Linked DNA regions of Variovorax paradoxus. Each later gene encodes a partner of the first gene's protein in a complex. Links are inferred from orthologs where the notes say so. Each region holds a gene or a part of one and is shown on either strand. Other genes may lie near its edges.

Region 1 (7,204 bases):
GAACACGTCGTGCATGTGGCGCGGAAAGCTGCGGTTCGACTCGGCCGCGATGGTCTGCAGGCCCGCCAGCGCCGAGCCGCGGACACGCACGGCATCGACCGGCGCAGGCTTCGGCGGCATGCGGCCTCCTTCAGGCCTTCTGCTTCAGCAGCCAGCCGCGCAGCCGCTCCACGCCCTGCACCAGCCGCTGCGGATCTTTCGAGGCAAAGCACCAGCGCAGCCAGCCCTGGGCCTCGGGCGCGAAGGCGTTGCCGGGCGCGAGGCCGAGGCCGGCTTCGACGACCAGGCGCTTGGCCAGGTCGAGGGAGTCGCCGAAGCCTTCGAGGCGGAAGAAGGCGTACATGCCGCCCTTGGCGGGGGCCACCTGCACGCCGGGCAGCGCGGCCAGCAGGGGCACGAGGGTGTCGCGGCATTGCTTCAGGTGCGCCACCACGCGCGGCGTGATGTCCGCGGTGTGCTCGATGGCGGCGACCGCGGCGCGCTGGGTGAAGACGCTGGCGCAGGAGGTGTTGAACTCGATCAGCTTGCCGATGCCGTCGACCAGCGCGGGCGGCAGCACGAGCCAGCCGAGGCGCCAGCCGGTCATGAGGAAGCTCTTCGAGAAGCTGTGCGTCACCACCAGCCGGTCGTCGGGCCGGGAAATATCGAGAAAGCTCGGCGCGCAGCCGTTGGGCGTGGACTCGAAATACAGCCGCTCGTACACCTCGTCGGCCAGGATCCAGGTGCCGGTTTCGCGGCAGTGGTCGAGCACGGCCTGCTGCTCTTCGCGCGTCATGGTCCAGCCGGTCGGATTGTTGGGCGCATTGACGATCAGCAGCCGGGTCCCTGGCGTGACCGCCTGGCGCAGCGCGGCCAGGTCGAGCGTCCATTCGCCATCGGCGGGCACCAGCGGCACCGTGCGCACCCGGGCGCCGAGGATCGCAGGCTGCGCCGTGAGGTTGGGCCACACGGGCGTGACCGCGACCACTTCGTCGCCCGCGTCGACCAGTGCCTGCACCGCGAGCATCAGCGCGCTGACACCGCCGGACGTGACGGCGATGCGCGACGCATCGACCGCGGGATGCAGCGCGCTGGTGTAGCGCGCAATGGCTTCGCGCAGTTCGGGCAGCCCGAGGTTGTGCGCGTAGAAGGTTTCGCCGCGCTGCAGCGAGTCGATGGCCGCCTGGCGGATCACCTCGGGCGTGACCTCGTCGCTTTCGCCGAACCAGAACGCAAGCACGTCGTCGCGGCCGAGCCCGGCATTGGCAACCTCGCGGATCTTGGAGGCTTCGAGGTTGTGGATGGCTTCACGCATATGTGGGTTTCCTAGATTCTTTTCATCTTGCAGGTGGTCGGCAGTTCGGCGCGTTCGGCCGCGATGGTCTTGATCACGCGAAAGCCGTAGCCCGATCCTTCGACATCGAACTGCACGCCCGGCCTGCCCTGCTTGTCCATCACGCCGACCACCAGCTGCTGCTGGAACTGATGGTCCGCCGCGCGCATGCGGCCGCGCTGTCCGTAGAGGCTCACGTCGGCCTGCTCGAGCGCGCGCGCCACGGCCACCGCGTCGACGTTTCCTGCGCGTGCTATCGATTGCGCGAGCGACTCCACGAGCAGCTGCATGCGCATGTGCACATAGTCGTCGGCGGGTTTGGGAAAGCGCGTGCGGAAGGCGCGGTAGAAGGCCTCGGACTGCGCGGTCTGCACGTTGGGCAGCCAGTCGGCCACCGCGATCACGCGGCCGATGCCGGCGTCGCCGATGGCCGCGGGCGCGCCCAGCGCGTTGCCGTAGAAGGTATAGAAGCTGCCATTGAAGCCGGCCTCGCGCGCAGCCTTCACGAGCAGCGTGAGGTCGTTGCCCCAGTTGCCGGTGAACACCGCTTGCGCACCGCTCGCGATGATCTTGCTGGCATAGGGCGCGAAGTCCTTCACCTTGCCCATCGGATGGAGCTCCTCCGCGACGATCTCCACGTCAGGCCGCTGCACGCCGAGCTGGCGCTTCGATTCGCGCAGCACCGCCTGCCCGAAGCTGTAGTCCTGCCCGATGAGGTAGGCGCGCTTGATGGCCGCATCGTCCTTCACCACTTCCATGAGCGCGGCCACGCGCATGTCGGCATGCGCGTCGAAGCGGAAGTGCCAGAAGCTGCAGCGCTCGTTGGTCAGCGCCGGATCGACCGCCGCGTAGTTGAGGAAGATCACGCGCCGCGCGGGATCGCGCTCGTTGTTCTTCTCGATGGCATCGACCAGTGCCGCGGCGGTGGCCGACGAATTGCCCTGCAGCACGATGCGCGCGCCGTCGTCCATGGCCGCGCGCAGCGCCGACAGCGCTTCTTCGTTCTGACCCTTGCTGTCGTAGCGGTCGAGCTGCAGCGGCCGCGCTCCGCCCGGCAGCTTGACGCCGCCGCGCGCATTCACGCGTTCCACGGCCCACAGCAGATTGCGAAACACCGCCTCGCCGGTATTGGCGAACGGCCCGCTCATGCTTTCGATCAGCGCGAGACGGATGGGCACGGGCGGTGTCTGCGCCGGCGCTGCGAAGGGGGCCGCGCATAGCGCCAGCGCCGCAAATTTCAAGGCCTTGCGACGCCAAATAAAGGGGGGGGTCATTGTCTTGAAACGGATGCCGCTGTGCCTAGATGAGGTGTCAAGCGGCACTCAGGATTGAATGGCCGCGCAGTGTAAGGGACACACATTCCTTGTCCCCATTGTGTTCATTCAGGAGTTCTCACATGTTTTTCGCACCGACCCTTCGCACCGCCCGCTTTGCACCCCGTTCGTACGACCGCGCCTTCGAGCGCTTCGTCAACGACGCCTTCGCCGGAACGCGCCCCTCGCCGCTCGTCGAGCAGGACGACAAGAGCTGGACGCTTTCCATCGACGTGCCGGGCCTCTCGCGCGAAGACCTGGCCATCGGCATCGAGGGCGCCGTGGTGCGCATCGACAGCAAGGCGGAAGCCAGGCGCCAGTTCAAGGCGGCCTACGAACTGCCGCTGGACATCGACGTGGCTTCGAGCGAGGCCAGGCTCGAGAACGGCGTGCTGACGCTGAAGCTGGGCAAGCAGGTGCCGGTCAGCCAGGTTGCGCAGCTGCCGATCAACTGAGCCTGCAAAGCCCACAAGAGGAAAGTGTCGTTATGTATTGTTTTTGACTTTGAAGACGCTCCCTAATCACAATACGACAGCGAATAACGTCACATCATGTGACGTATTCACATTTTCCTTTCTTCGTGGGCGTTTCGACAGACGCACCGAATCCATGACGGTGCGGATTCGGGTGCCCCTCAAGGCACGCCATGATCACGCACCTCAAGTCAGCCAAAGACAATGAACGGTCCGATACGCTCTTGGTCTTCCTGCCGGGCGCCTACCTGAAACCCGACGAGTTCGAGCGCGAAGGCTTCATCAGCGCCGTGCGCGAACGCCACCTGGCGGCCGACTCGCTGCTGGTGGATGCCGACGTTTCCTACTATTACGACCAGACGCTCAGCGAGCGCCTGCATGCCGACGTCATCGAGCCGCAGCGCGCCAAGGGCTACAAGTCGATTTGGCTGGTCGGGATTTCCATTGGCGGCTTCGGCGCGCTGGTCCATGAACTGTCGCGGCCGGGCTCGGTCGACGGCATCGTCGCGCTGGCGCCCTATCTGGGGCGGCGCGTCCTGGGTGCCGAGATCCTGAAAGCCGGCGGCCTGCGAACCTGGCAGGCGCCGGCCGGCCCCCTGCCCGACGAGGAAGTCGACCGCAAGCTGTGGCCCTGGTTCCAGCAGTACCTGGAGCCGCACAAGTCCCAGAGCCTGCCCCAGCTCTATCTCGGGTTCGGCCTCAGCGACCGCTTTGCCAGCAATCACAAGCTGCTGGCGGACGCCCTGCCCGAAGGCCGCGTCTTCACGACCGAGGGCGGCCACGACTGGCCGCAGTGGCGCCAGCTCTGGCGCAACGTGCTCGACGTGCTGCCGCTGCCGTCGCTCGGCCGGCCACGCCCGGCGGCTACGCGGGCACCGGCCGCAGCGCCTCGGACGGCACCATCAGCGAAGCCATGGGCCATCGCGGCTTGACGTCGAAGGCATAGCGCTCGCTGGCCTGCGCCAGGCCCGACTGCAGCCGCATGGCGGCCGCCATGGCAATCATGGCGCCGTTGTCGGTGCACAGGTGCAGTTCCGGATAGTGCACCCGCACGCCGCGCCGGGCGCAGGCGGCGTTCAACTGCTCTCGCAGGCTTCGGTTCGCACCCACCCCGCCGGCCACCACCAGCCGCTGGAGGCCCGTCTGCTCGAGCGCGGCCAGCGACTTCTTCAGCAGCACCTCGACGATCGCCGCCTGCGTGGACGCGGCCAGGTCGGCCTTGTTCGCCTCGAGTCCGGCGCCGAGCTTCTTGGCCTGCGTGAGCACCGCGGTCTTCAGGCCGGCGAACGAAAAATCCAGGTCGCCGCTGTGCAGCAGCGGCCGCGGCAGCTTGAACGCCGCGGCATCGCCCGCTTCCGCCAGCTTGGCCAGCCAGGGGCCGCCCGGATAGGGCAGGCCCATGAGCTTGGCGCTCTTGTCGAAGGCTTCGCCGGCCGCATCGTCGATGGTTTCGCCCAGGAGTTGGTAGTGACCGACGCCATCGACCCGCATCAGCTGCGTATGGCCGCCTGACACCAGCAGCGCCACGAACGGAAACTCCGGCGAATCTGCGCTCAGGAAAGGCGACAGCAGGTGCCCTTCGAGGTGATGCACCCCGAGCACCGGCTTGCCCAGCGCGGCGCCCAGTGCGCAGGCCACGCCGGCGCCCACGAGCAAGGCACCCGCCAGGCCCGGGCCGCGCGTGTAGGCGACCACATCGATCTCGGCCAGCGAACGCCCCGCCTCGGCCATCACGGCTTCGGTCAGCGGCAGCACGCGGCGGATGTGGTCGCGGCTGGCCAGCTCGGGCACCACGCCGCCATAGGCCTGATGCATGGCGATCTGGCTGTGCAGCGCGTGCGAACGCAGCAGCGGCAGCGCGTTGCCATGCGTTTCCACCAGCGCCACGCCGGTTTCGTCGCAGGATGATTCGATTCCCAGGAGAAGCATGCCCGGGAGTGTAGGCGGCGAAGAATGCCCGTGCGGCACGGATGTTGCAGCAAGCGCTTTGCTTCCCCTCCCCACCATGAAATCCGGACTGAATTTCCTGATCGCCGCCAGAAGGTGCGAAATCGACGAGCTCGACCAGCTCGCGCGCACCAGCGAACTGGTCGGCCTGATCGCGCGGCTCGTCCACGCGCTGCAGCGGGAGCGCGGCATGTCCAATGTGTTTCTCGCCTCGCGCGGCGGCCGCTTCGCCGAGCAGCGCGACCCGCAGATCGCAGAGTGCCTGGCGCTCGAGCAGGAGGTGCGCGCCGGGTTCGACCAGCTCGAGACCGAAGCGCGCCCCGGCGCCACCGCAGGCAACAGCGCCCGCCTCTTCAGCCGCATTGCCTGGGTGCTTCCCGGGCTGGACGGCCTGCCTGCCCTGCGCCGCCGCATCGGCGCGCTCGAGCTGACGCCCGCTCAGGCCACTGCCGCCTTCGTAAAACTCGTTGCCGGCCTGCTGGCGGTGGTGTTCGAGGCGGCCGATGGCGCCACCGACCCCGAAATCTCCCGTCTTCTGGTGGCGATGTTCAACTTCATGCAGGGCAAGGAATTTGCCGGACAGGAACGCGCCTTCGGCGCCGCCTCGCTGGCGCTGGGACGCAGCGACGAAGCGCAGCGCCAGCAATGGCTGCATCTCATCGAACTGCAGGAGCGCTGCTTCCAGGTCTTTACCGATTTTTCAAGCAGCGGCGTGCTGGTGCTGTGGCATCAAGGCCAGTCCGACGCCGTCATGGCCGAGATCGAGCGCCAGCGCCGCATGAGCGTGACCTCGGCCCAGGCGGCCGTGTCCTCCGTTCCCGATCCGCGGCTGAGCCAGGCCTGGTTCGACTGGTGCACGCGCCGCATCGATGCCATGAAAACCGTCGAAGACCGGCTGGCCGCCGACCTGCGCGAGCTCTGCGCCCGCAAGACTGCACAGGCGCGCAGCGAGCTGCTGCGATACCAGCAGGTGCTCGGCACCCTTCTGCCGCAGCCCGAGGGCGCGGCGTTCTTCGACGACGCCGGCACCCAGGCCACGGAGCCCGCCCAGTACGGCCGCCACCTCGAACGCTCGGTGCTCGACATGGTCCAGGAGCAGTCGCGCCGGCTGCAGGCCATGGGCGACGAACTTGAAACCGTGCGCGCCTCCCTCAACGAGCGCAAGCTGGTCGAACGCGCCAAGGGCCTCTTGATGGCGCACCGCCGCATGAGCGAGAACGAGGCGCACAAGATGCTGCTGCAGACGGCCATGAACCAGAAGCGCCGCCTGGTCGACGTGGCCGAATCGATGCTCGCCATGGCCGACTACCTGCCGCTCGATGCTGCACCCCGGCGCTGAAGGCCGCGCGAAACAAGTTCGGATTGGTGCAGTGCACAACAACCGTGCGTGAATCCGGATTTCCGCCTCGCGGCTCTTTCGCATACGCAGACAACTGCTCTCATGCTGCCGATTTGATAGCAATCGATAGCCAGAAAAGCTGGCACACAGTTTGCTGAAGTAGTACATGGACCTATGGGTCCCAGGCAGGCGGCACCCAACGGCGGGTGTTGTCCACCGAAACCGGACAAAGGCGTCCCCATCCCGCAAGGGCTCGTTTTCGAGCAGCCCCTGCGCGGTGCGGACGCCTTTTTTGTTTTGCTTTTGTTCGTTCTTCCTTCACTCACCGGAGCCCGCCACATGACCGACCCGCTGAAAACCCGCCTCAGCCGCCGCCGCGTACTGCAAGCCGCCGCCATTGGCGCCGTGGCCATCGATCCCGCGCTGCGCGCCGCCGTCTGGGCCCAGGGCTCGGACAAGCCCGAGAAGGAGGAAGTGAAGATCGGCTTCATCCCGCTGACCGACTGCGCCAGCGTGGTGATGGCCTCGGTGCTGGGCATCGACAAGAAGTACGGCGTGAAGATCGTGCCCAGCAAGGAAGCCAGTTGGGCCGGCGTGCGCGACAAGCTCGTGAACGGCGAACTCGACATGGCGCACGTGCTCTACGGCCTGGTCTACGGCGTGCACCTGGGCGTGAGCGGCGCAAAGAAAGACATGGCCGTGCTCATGACGCTCAACAACAACGGCCAGGCGATCACGCTCTCGAAGAAACTGGCCGACAAGGGCGCGGTCGATGCCGCATCGCTCGCCAAGCTCATTGCCAGCGAGAAGCGCGAATACA
Region 2 (7,236 bases), 2.3 Mb from region 1 along the record:
CGGCCGCACGGCCCGGTGATGGAGTTCTTCCGCGAGAACGTGGTGCTCGACTACTACGCGGGCGGCTTCGATGGCCCGGCCGAGGGGCTGCTGCTGGTGCACGGCCAGATCAGCCGCTCGCTCGCGCCTGCCTTCCTCGAACGCCTGCAGCGCGTGGCGCAGGACTTTGCGCAGCAGCACCAGACCGACCAGAAGCTGGCCGCGAAGGACCGCGAGGGCTACACGCTGCTGCTGGGCATGCGCAACTGGGAGTTCGAAGCTTTCACGCGCCTGCGCAGAGCTTGAGGCCAGACAGCCGGCCACCCCAGGAACACCGAGGAACCGGCTTTGCCGGGCCTCTGGTGTTGCCCCCGGTAGGGGGTTGGAGAAGCGACACGAAGTGCGCGGAGCCTGGGGGCGAGCCTTATTTCGCGGCCTCTAGTGCGTCGCGCGTGGTGCGCGCGGCCTTTTGGGCCGCCTCGGCAAAGTCGTCGCCCGAGGAGGCGTAGATGATGGCGCGGGACGAGTTCACGATGATCGGCGCATCGGCGCGCCAGCCGGCGCGCACCGTGGCCACCGCATCGCCGCCCTGGGCACCGACGCCCGGAATCAGCAGCGGCACCGTCGGCGCGAGTTCGCGCACGCGCTCGATTTCCGCCGGGTAGGTCGCACCCACCACGAGGCCGAGCTGCCCGTTGAGGTTCCATGGGCCCTGCGCCAGCTTGGCCACATGCTCATAGAGAAAGGGCTGGCCCTCGATGTCCGCCAGGCGCTGGCCCTGCAGGTCGGAGCCGCCGGGGTTGCTGGTGCGGCACAGCAGGAAGGCGCCCTTGCCCTGGTGCCTGAGGTAGGGCGCCACCGAGTCGAAGCCCATGAAGGGCGACAGGGTCACCGCGTCGGCGCCGTAGCGTTCGAAAGCCTCGATGGCGTACTGCTCGGCCGTGGAGCCGATGTCGCCGCGCTTGGCGTCCAGGATCACGGGCACATCGGGCGCGTTGCGGCGCATGTGCTCCATCAGTTGTTCGAGCTGGGCTTCGGCGCGGTGGGCCGCGAAATAGGCGATCTGCGGCTTGAAGGCGATGACCAGGCCGGCCGTCGCGTCGACGATGCGCGCGCAGAAGTCATAGATGCGGCTGGCGTCGCCCTTGAGCTGCCCCGGGAACTTGGCTGGCTCCGGATCGAGCCCCACGCAGAGCAACGAACCGTTTTTTTGCTGTGCAGTGGCCAGCTTGTCGAGGAAAGTCATGGGTCGATTTTAAGGATGCCGCTAAAGGCTCCCCGGCCCATTCGTGAAACACCGCGGAACCGGCTTTGCCGGGCCGCTGGTGTTGCCCCCTGGAAGGGGGTTGGCGCAGCGACACGAAGTGCGCGAAGACTGGGGGTCAGCCTTGTTCTGCGGCCAGGCACAGGTCGGCCCAGGCGCGGGCCTTGTCGGCCGGGTTCCGCAGCAGGTAGGCCGGGTGGTAGGTGGCCACCACCGGCACCCCATTGGCCGAAGGCAGCGGCACCGCGCGGCCGCGCAGCTTGCCGAGCGGATCGGTGCTTTGCATCAGGCTCTGGGCGGCCAGCGGACCCATGGCGAGCACCAGGCTCGGCGCCAGCGCGGCGGCATGTTCCCCGAAAGCCTCGTCCATGGGACGCGGACTGCCGGGCTGGCCGGCGCCCACGCCGCGGTGCGTGCGCATCAGGTGCACCGGCGTCCTGCCGTCGTGCAGCCCGAGGGCGCGCAGCATGTTGTCGAGCAGCTTGCCGGCATCGCCCGCAAAGGGCTCGCCGTGGCGGCCGTCGGCTTCGGGCGGCATGTCGGCCACCACGAGCCAGCCGCCTTGCGCCGCTTCGGCTGCGGCCTCGGCGTAGAGGCGGCGAGGCGCGTCGACCAGCACGGCAGCGCCCTGCGCGAGCAGCGCGGGCGCGGGGCGTGCCGCCGGGGCCGGTGCTGCAACGGGCCTGGCGGCCGGGGCAGGCACAGCGACCGGCGCTTCGTCCACGGATTGCTCGCGAGCCGATGGCGGCGGCGCGGCGACCGCAGCCATTTCCGCGGCCACGGGTGCGGCTTCGGCAACTTCGGGCATCGGCCACCAGACCTTCACGCCCATCTCGTCGAGCATCGCGCGCCGGCGGGCGTCGAGCTTCAGTGTCTGTACCGCGTTCATCGCAAGGCTCCCCAGGCAGAGCCTGATTCATTCAATCGCAGGCTCATGACGACCGCGTCTTCACGCTTGCCTTCATGGGCCGGGTAGTAGCCCTTGCGCACGCCGACGCTGCGGAAGCCCTGGCGCATGTAGATGTCGAGCGCACGCCGGTTGCTCTGGCGCACCTCGAGCCAGAGCCACTGCGCACCCTGCGCGCGCGACCAGCCGGTCAGCGCCTCGAGCATCAGCGGCGCCCATCCCTGGCGCTGGAAAACCGGCGCCACGGTGATGTTGAGCAGGTGCACCTCCTCCACGCCCTTCATGGCGACGAAGTAGCCGATCAGCGTTTCGCCGAGGCTGGTGAGCGGCGTCGCCAGGTCCGGCCTGGCAACCGGGGCCAGCAGGCATTGGCAGTGGTAGCCGACCGCCATCGAATCGATGAAGTTGGCCCGCGTCCACGGATGGCTGTAGGCCGTCTGCTCGACCGCGCAGACAGCGTCGAGCCGCTCGACGGTGAGCGGTTCGAGGCGGGCTTCGACGGGCTGAAGGACGGCGCTCATGGGTTGCTGGCAACAGGCGGAACCGCCAGGGCGGCGGCCTTGATGGCGGCGCGCTCGTCGGTGGTTTGCGCCACTTTATCGCGAACATAGAGCGGCCAGGCATGCGCCGCATCCACCGTGCGCCCCGCGGCCAGCAGCGCGGGCGCCAGCCGGAGCATGGCGGTGGCCGTCGGCAGCACTTCGTGGCGCGCCGTGGCCGATGCCAGGCGCGGGCCGTAAGCGGCAAAGGCATTGCCGGCCAGCGACCAGCCGGCGGGCACTTCCAGCGCTTCGGGCGCGAGCAGCAGCGGCTCGTCGCCGGTGCCGCCCAGCGCGCCGCCGGCATCGAAGTCGTAGCGCGCGGCATAGAGCTGGTCCATGCGCGCGTCGAGCACCGCCACCACCTGGCGTGCGCCGAAGGCGTGGCGCGCCTCCTCGGCCACGGCCAGCAGCGTGTCGACCGGCAGCAGCGGCACGCCGGCGCCGAAAGCCAGGCCCTGCGCCACCGAGCAGGCGGTGCGCAGGCCCGTGAAGGAACCCGGCCCGCGGCCGAAGGCGATGGCGTCGAGCGCGGCCAGTGCGAGCCCGGCCTCGGCCAGCAGTTGCAGGATGAGCGGGATCAGCGTGCTCGACGCCTGCGCGCCGCCGGCCCCGCTGTGCGTGAACAGGCGCTCGCCGTGGCGCACCGCCACCGACAGGTGCTCGGTGCTGGTGTCGAAAGCCAGGAGCTTAGCCATCGCGGCGCCCCGTGGCGGTGGCCGGCATCGCGGGCCGCGCAGCCGCGCGCCCACCGGCCGATGTTTTCTGTACGCCGAACAGGATGCCGGCAGTCACCAGCAGCAGGCCGGCCGACAGGCTCCAGTGCAGCGGCTCGCCGAGCCAGATCACCGCGCCGAAGGCCGAGAGGCCGGGCACGAGCGCCGTGATCATGGTGCTGCGCACCGGCCCGAAGTACTGGATCATCTTTGTGAAGGTAATACCCGAGACGACGACCGAGCCGACGCCCTGGAACAGCATCTGGAACGCCACCTCGCCCCACGGCGCGGAGCCGATGCGGCTCACGACCGCGCCGCCCGCCACCAGCAGGCTGTAGACCGGCACGTAGGCCAGCAGCGCGAACACGGTGATGGCGATGGTCGCGCGCACGGCGTCGAGCCCGTGGCGGCGCGCCACCACGCTGTAGCAGGCCCAGCAGAAGGCCGCGGCCATGAAGAGCAGGTCGCCCTTCCAGACCTCGCCGCCCTCGAAGGCATGCAGCAGGCTGCGCCCGCCGACCACCAGATCGCCGGCCACGATCAGCACGAGGCCGAAGGCGCGGCCCGGCGTGATGCGGTCGCGCAGCACCAGGGCGGCCAGCAGCGTGGTCCACAGCGGCAGACTGCCGGGCATCAGCACCGCGGCGTGGCCCGCGGGCGCGAAGAAGAAGCCGCTGTAGGCCAGCAGGGCATAGGCCACGCCGCCGAAGATCCCGGCGCTGGCCGTGACCCGCAGCGACAGCGGCGACAGGCCGAACAGCGACGACGCGGTGCCGTCCTTCTGCCGCCGGCCCTTCATGACCATCCAGACGCCCCAGGGCACCAGCACCAGGCTGGCACCGCCAATGCGCGCCAGCGCCAGGTCGAACGGGGTGAGCGAGCGCGCGGCCGAGGCCCGGGCGATCACGATGAAGGCGGTCCAGACCAGCACGGTAACCACGGCCGCACCGATGCCGAGCGTGCGGGGCGAGAAACGGGGCATGGCGGGCATTCCTCGATTATCCAGGGCAGGCCGCGGCCGCGCCGGCCTGGGGCGAATCGCCGGGCGCATGCGGGCGTCAGCCGCCGTCGCTGCGCAGGATGGCAAGCCCGGCCTTGCGCAGCGGCGCCAATGCGGCGGCGGGCGCTTCCGGCGACACCAAGAGGCTGGTGGCGGCCGAGACGGGGTGGATGACCCAGGCCGAAGCCGCGCCGATCTTTTCCGACGAGGCCAGCACCACCGTCTCGGCCGCGGCCGCCATGAGCGCACGCTTGATCGCGGCCTCCTCGACGTCGCCGGTGGTCAGCCCGGCCTCGGCATGCACGCCGGTCACGCCCAGGAAGCAGGTGTCGGCGTGGACGCGCGAAATGGCGTCCACGGCCGCGGCGCCCACCGCCACCATCGAATGCCTGAAGAGGCGCCCGCCGATCAGCACCACCTCGATGCCGGCATGGCCCGCCAGCTCGACCGCTACCGGCGGGCTGTGCGTCACCACGGTGGCGCGCAGGCTGGCCGGCAGGTGCCGCGCCATCTGCACGGCCGTGGTGCCGCCGTCGATGAACACCACCTGCCCGGCCCGCACCAGCCGCGCCGCGGCGCGGCCGATGGCCACTTTTTCCGCGGTCGCGAGCTGCAGGCGGCCCGCGAAGTCGGCTTCGGCCGGGGCGACCGGCAGCGCGCCGCCGTGCACGCGCTGCAGCAGCCCCTCGGCGGCCAGTTCGCGCAGGTCGCGCCGGATGGTGTCTTCCGACAACGCCAGCTCCTCGCTGAGCGACTTGGCAACGACGTTGCCGTCGCGCTGCAGGACCGAGAGGATGTGTTGCTTGCGCTGGCGGGTGAGCATCGGGCGATGGTAGCGGGCAGGACTGCCGATTGCACGAATTTTCTTGTTTCTGCACGAATTTGCGCCTAAGCTGCGCGCCATGACGACCCTCCACGACCGCGTCCGGGTGCACGAAGTCACCCTGCTTTCCGACAACTGGTACACGCTCAAGACCACCGCCTTCGACTGGCGGCGCAACGACGGCCAGTGGCAGCGCATGCACCGCGAGACCTACGACCGCGGCAACGGCGCCACGCTGCTCCCATACAACCTCGCGCAGCGTACGGTGCTGCTGACGCGGCAGTTCCGCTATCCGGCCCTCGTCAACGGCCATGACGACCTGCTGATCGAGGCGGCGGCCGGCTTGCTGGACAACGCAGCGCCTGAGGATCGCATCCGCGCCGAGGTGGAAGAAGAACTCGGCTATCGCCTGGGCGCGGTGCAGAAGGTGCTCGAAGCCTTCATGAGCCCGGGCTCGGTGACCGAGAAGCTGCACTTCTTCATCGCCGAATACGAGCCTTCGATGCGCATCGGCGACGGCGGCGGCTTGGCCGAGGAGGGCGAGGACATCGAGGTGCTCGAACTCGGCATCGACGAGGCGCTGGCCATGGTGGCGGACGGGCGCATCGCCGACGCCAAGACGGTGATGCTGCTGTATCACGCGCAACTGCATGTTTTTCCGCCGAGATAATCGGCACGATGCGTCTTCTTCGTCGTCTCTCCTTCCTGCGCACCGCCTGCGCGCTCTCCTTCACCGCCCTGGCCGTTCCGGGCGCCCTTGCACAGCAGGCCTTTCCAGGCGAAGTGGAGGCCGCCCTCGCGCGCGCCAAGGTGCCGCGCGACGCGGTGACGATGCTGGTGGCCGATGCCGACGGCCTGCGCCCGCCGCGCCTGGCCTGGCGCACGCAGGTGCCGGTGAACCCGGCGTCGATCATGAAGCTGGTCACCACCTACGCCGCGCTCGACCTGCTCGGTCCGGCCTTCAGCTGGAGCACACCGGTCTATGCCGACGGCACGGTGAGCAACGGCGTGCTCAACGGCAACCTCTACATCAAGGGCCAAGGCGATCCCAAGCTGGTGCTGGAGCGCGCCTGGCTGCTGCTGCGGCGCGTGCAGGGCCTGGGCATCACCACCGTGAGCGGCGACATCGTGCTCGACCGCAGCGCCTTCGACAACACGATCGAGAACGACCCGGCCGCCTTCGACGGCGAACCGCTGCGGCCCTACAACGCCTCACCCGACGCGCTGCTGGTCAACTTCAAGTCGGTCAACATGATCTTCACGCCCGAGCGCGGCGGCCAGCAGGCGCGCGTGAGCTACGAGCCGCCGCTCGCCAGCGTGTCGATGCAGCCCACGGTGGCGCTCGCGCCCGGCGAATGCGGCGACTGGCGCGCGGCGCTCAAGCCCGACTTCAGCGACCCGAACCGCATCCGCTTCCTGGGCGCCCTGCCGGCCGCCTGCGGCGAGAAGAGCTGGGCCGTGGCCTATGCCGATCCGCGCACCTACGGCCTGCGCGCCATCGGCGGCATGTGGGCCGAGATGGGCGGCCGCGTCGGCGGCCAGATGCGCGACGGCCGGGTGCCGGCGGGGCTCAAGCCGGTGTTCGAGTTCGGCTCGCCGCCGCTTTCGGAAGTGGTGCGCGACATCAACAAGTACAGCAACAACGTGATGGCGCAGCAGGTTTTCCTCACGCTCGGGCTCGCGCAGAAGAACCGCGGCAGCTTCGAGGCCTCGCGCAGCGCGCTGGGCCAGTGGTGGCGCGAGCGCATCGGCACCGGCGAGGCGCCGCCGGTCTTCGACAACGGCTCGGGCCTCTCGCGCGACGAACGCATCAGCGCCGCAGCGCTCGGCAAGATGCTGCAGGTGGCCTGGCGCTCGCCGCTGATGCCGGAGCTGGTGTCGTCGCTGCCCGCCATGGGGGTGGACGGCACGCTCAGGAAGCGTGCGCTGCGCTCGGGCGGCGCGGCCCACCTGAAGACCGGGTCGCTGCGCGATGCGGCCGGCGTGGCCGGCTATGTGCACGGCGCGA

What was found. Proteins that work in one complex are often made in the same cells at the same time.
Region 2: the proteins of tsaD (region 1) and tsaB are in contact, whole or in part, in a solved structure (PDB 4WQ4), measured with the Escherichia coli proteins. The link is inferred for Variovorax paradoxus from one-to-one orthologs.

What each region holds. Positions count from the first base shown.
Region 1 is NZ_JAUSXL010000002.1:3,880,011-3,887,214, reverse strand. Bases 2,996-5,931 are described here. They hold tsaD (tRNA (adenosine(37)-N6)-threonylcarbamoyltransferase complex transferase subunit TsaD), read right to left. Parts: upstream 5,028-5,931; coding sequence 3,963-5,027; downstream 2,996-3,962. Other genes in these bases: QFZ47_RS21930 (nitrate regulatory protein), read left to right, coding at 5,104-5,931; QFZ47_RS21940 (alpha/beta hydrolase-fold protein), read left to right, coding at 3,272-4,030; QFZ47_RS21945 (Hsp20/alpha crystallin family protein), read left to right, coding at 2,996-3,080. Also shown: QFZ47_RS21960 (AraC family transcriptional regulator), read right to left, coding at 1-120; QFZ47_RS21955 (pyridoxal phosphate-dependent aminotransferase), read right to left, coding at 131-1,294; QFZ47_RS21950 (branched-chain amino acid ABC transporter substrate-binding protein), read right to left, coding at 1,306-2,586; more of QFZ47_RS21945, read left to right, coding at 2,709-2,995; more of QFZ47_RS21930, read left to right, coding at 5,932-6,384; QFZ47_RS21925 (CmpA/NrtA family ABC transporter substrate-binding protein), read left to right, coding at 6,724-7,204.
Region 2 is NZ_JAUSXL010000002.1:1,617,468-1,624,703, forward strand. Bases 1,528-4,495 are described here. They hold tsaB (tRNA (adenosine(37)-N6)-threonylcarbamoyltransferase complex dimerization subunit type 1 TsaB), read right to left. Parts: upstream 3,388-4,495; coding sequence 2,668-3,387; downstream 1,528-2,667. Other genes in these bases: QFZ47_RS11440 (uracil-DNA glycosylase), read right to left, coding at 1,528-2,132; rimI (ribosomal protein S18-alanine N-acetyltransferase), read right to left, coding at 2,129-2,671; QFZ47_RS11455 (DMT family transporter), read right to left, coding at 3,380-4,396; QFZ47_RS11460 (DeoR/GlpR family DNA-binding transcription regulator), read right to left, coding at 4,464-4,495. Also shown: QFZ47_RS11430 (helix-turn-helix domain-containing protein), read left to right, coding at 1-285; pyrF (orotidine-5'-phosphate decarboxylase), read right to left, coding at 404-1,225; more of QFZ47_RS11440, read right to left, coding at 1,362-1,527; more of QFZ47_RS11460, read right to left, coding at 4,496-5,228; QFZ47_RS11465 (NUDIX hydrolase), read left to right, coding at 5,308-5,898; dacB (D-alanyl-D-alanine carboxypeptidase/D-alanyl-D-alanine endopeptidase), read left to right, coding at 5,907-7,236. UniProt on the Escherichia coli protein: Required for the formation of a threonylcarbamoyl group on adenosine at position 37 (t(6)A37) in tRNAs that read codons beginning with adenine.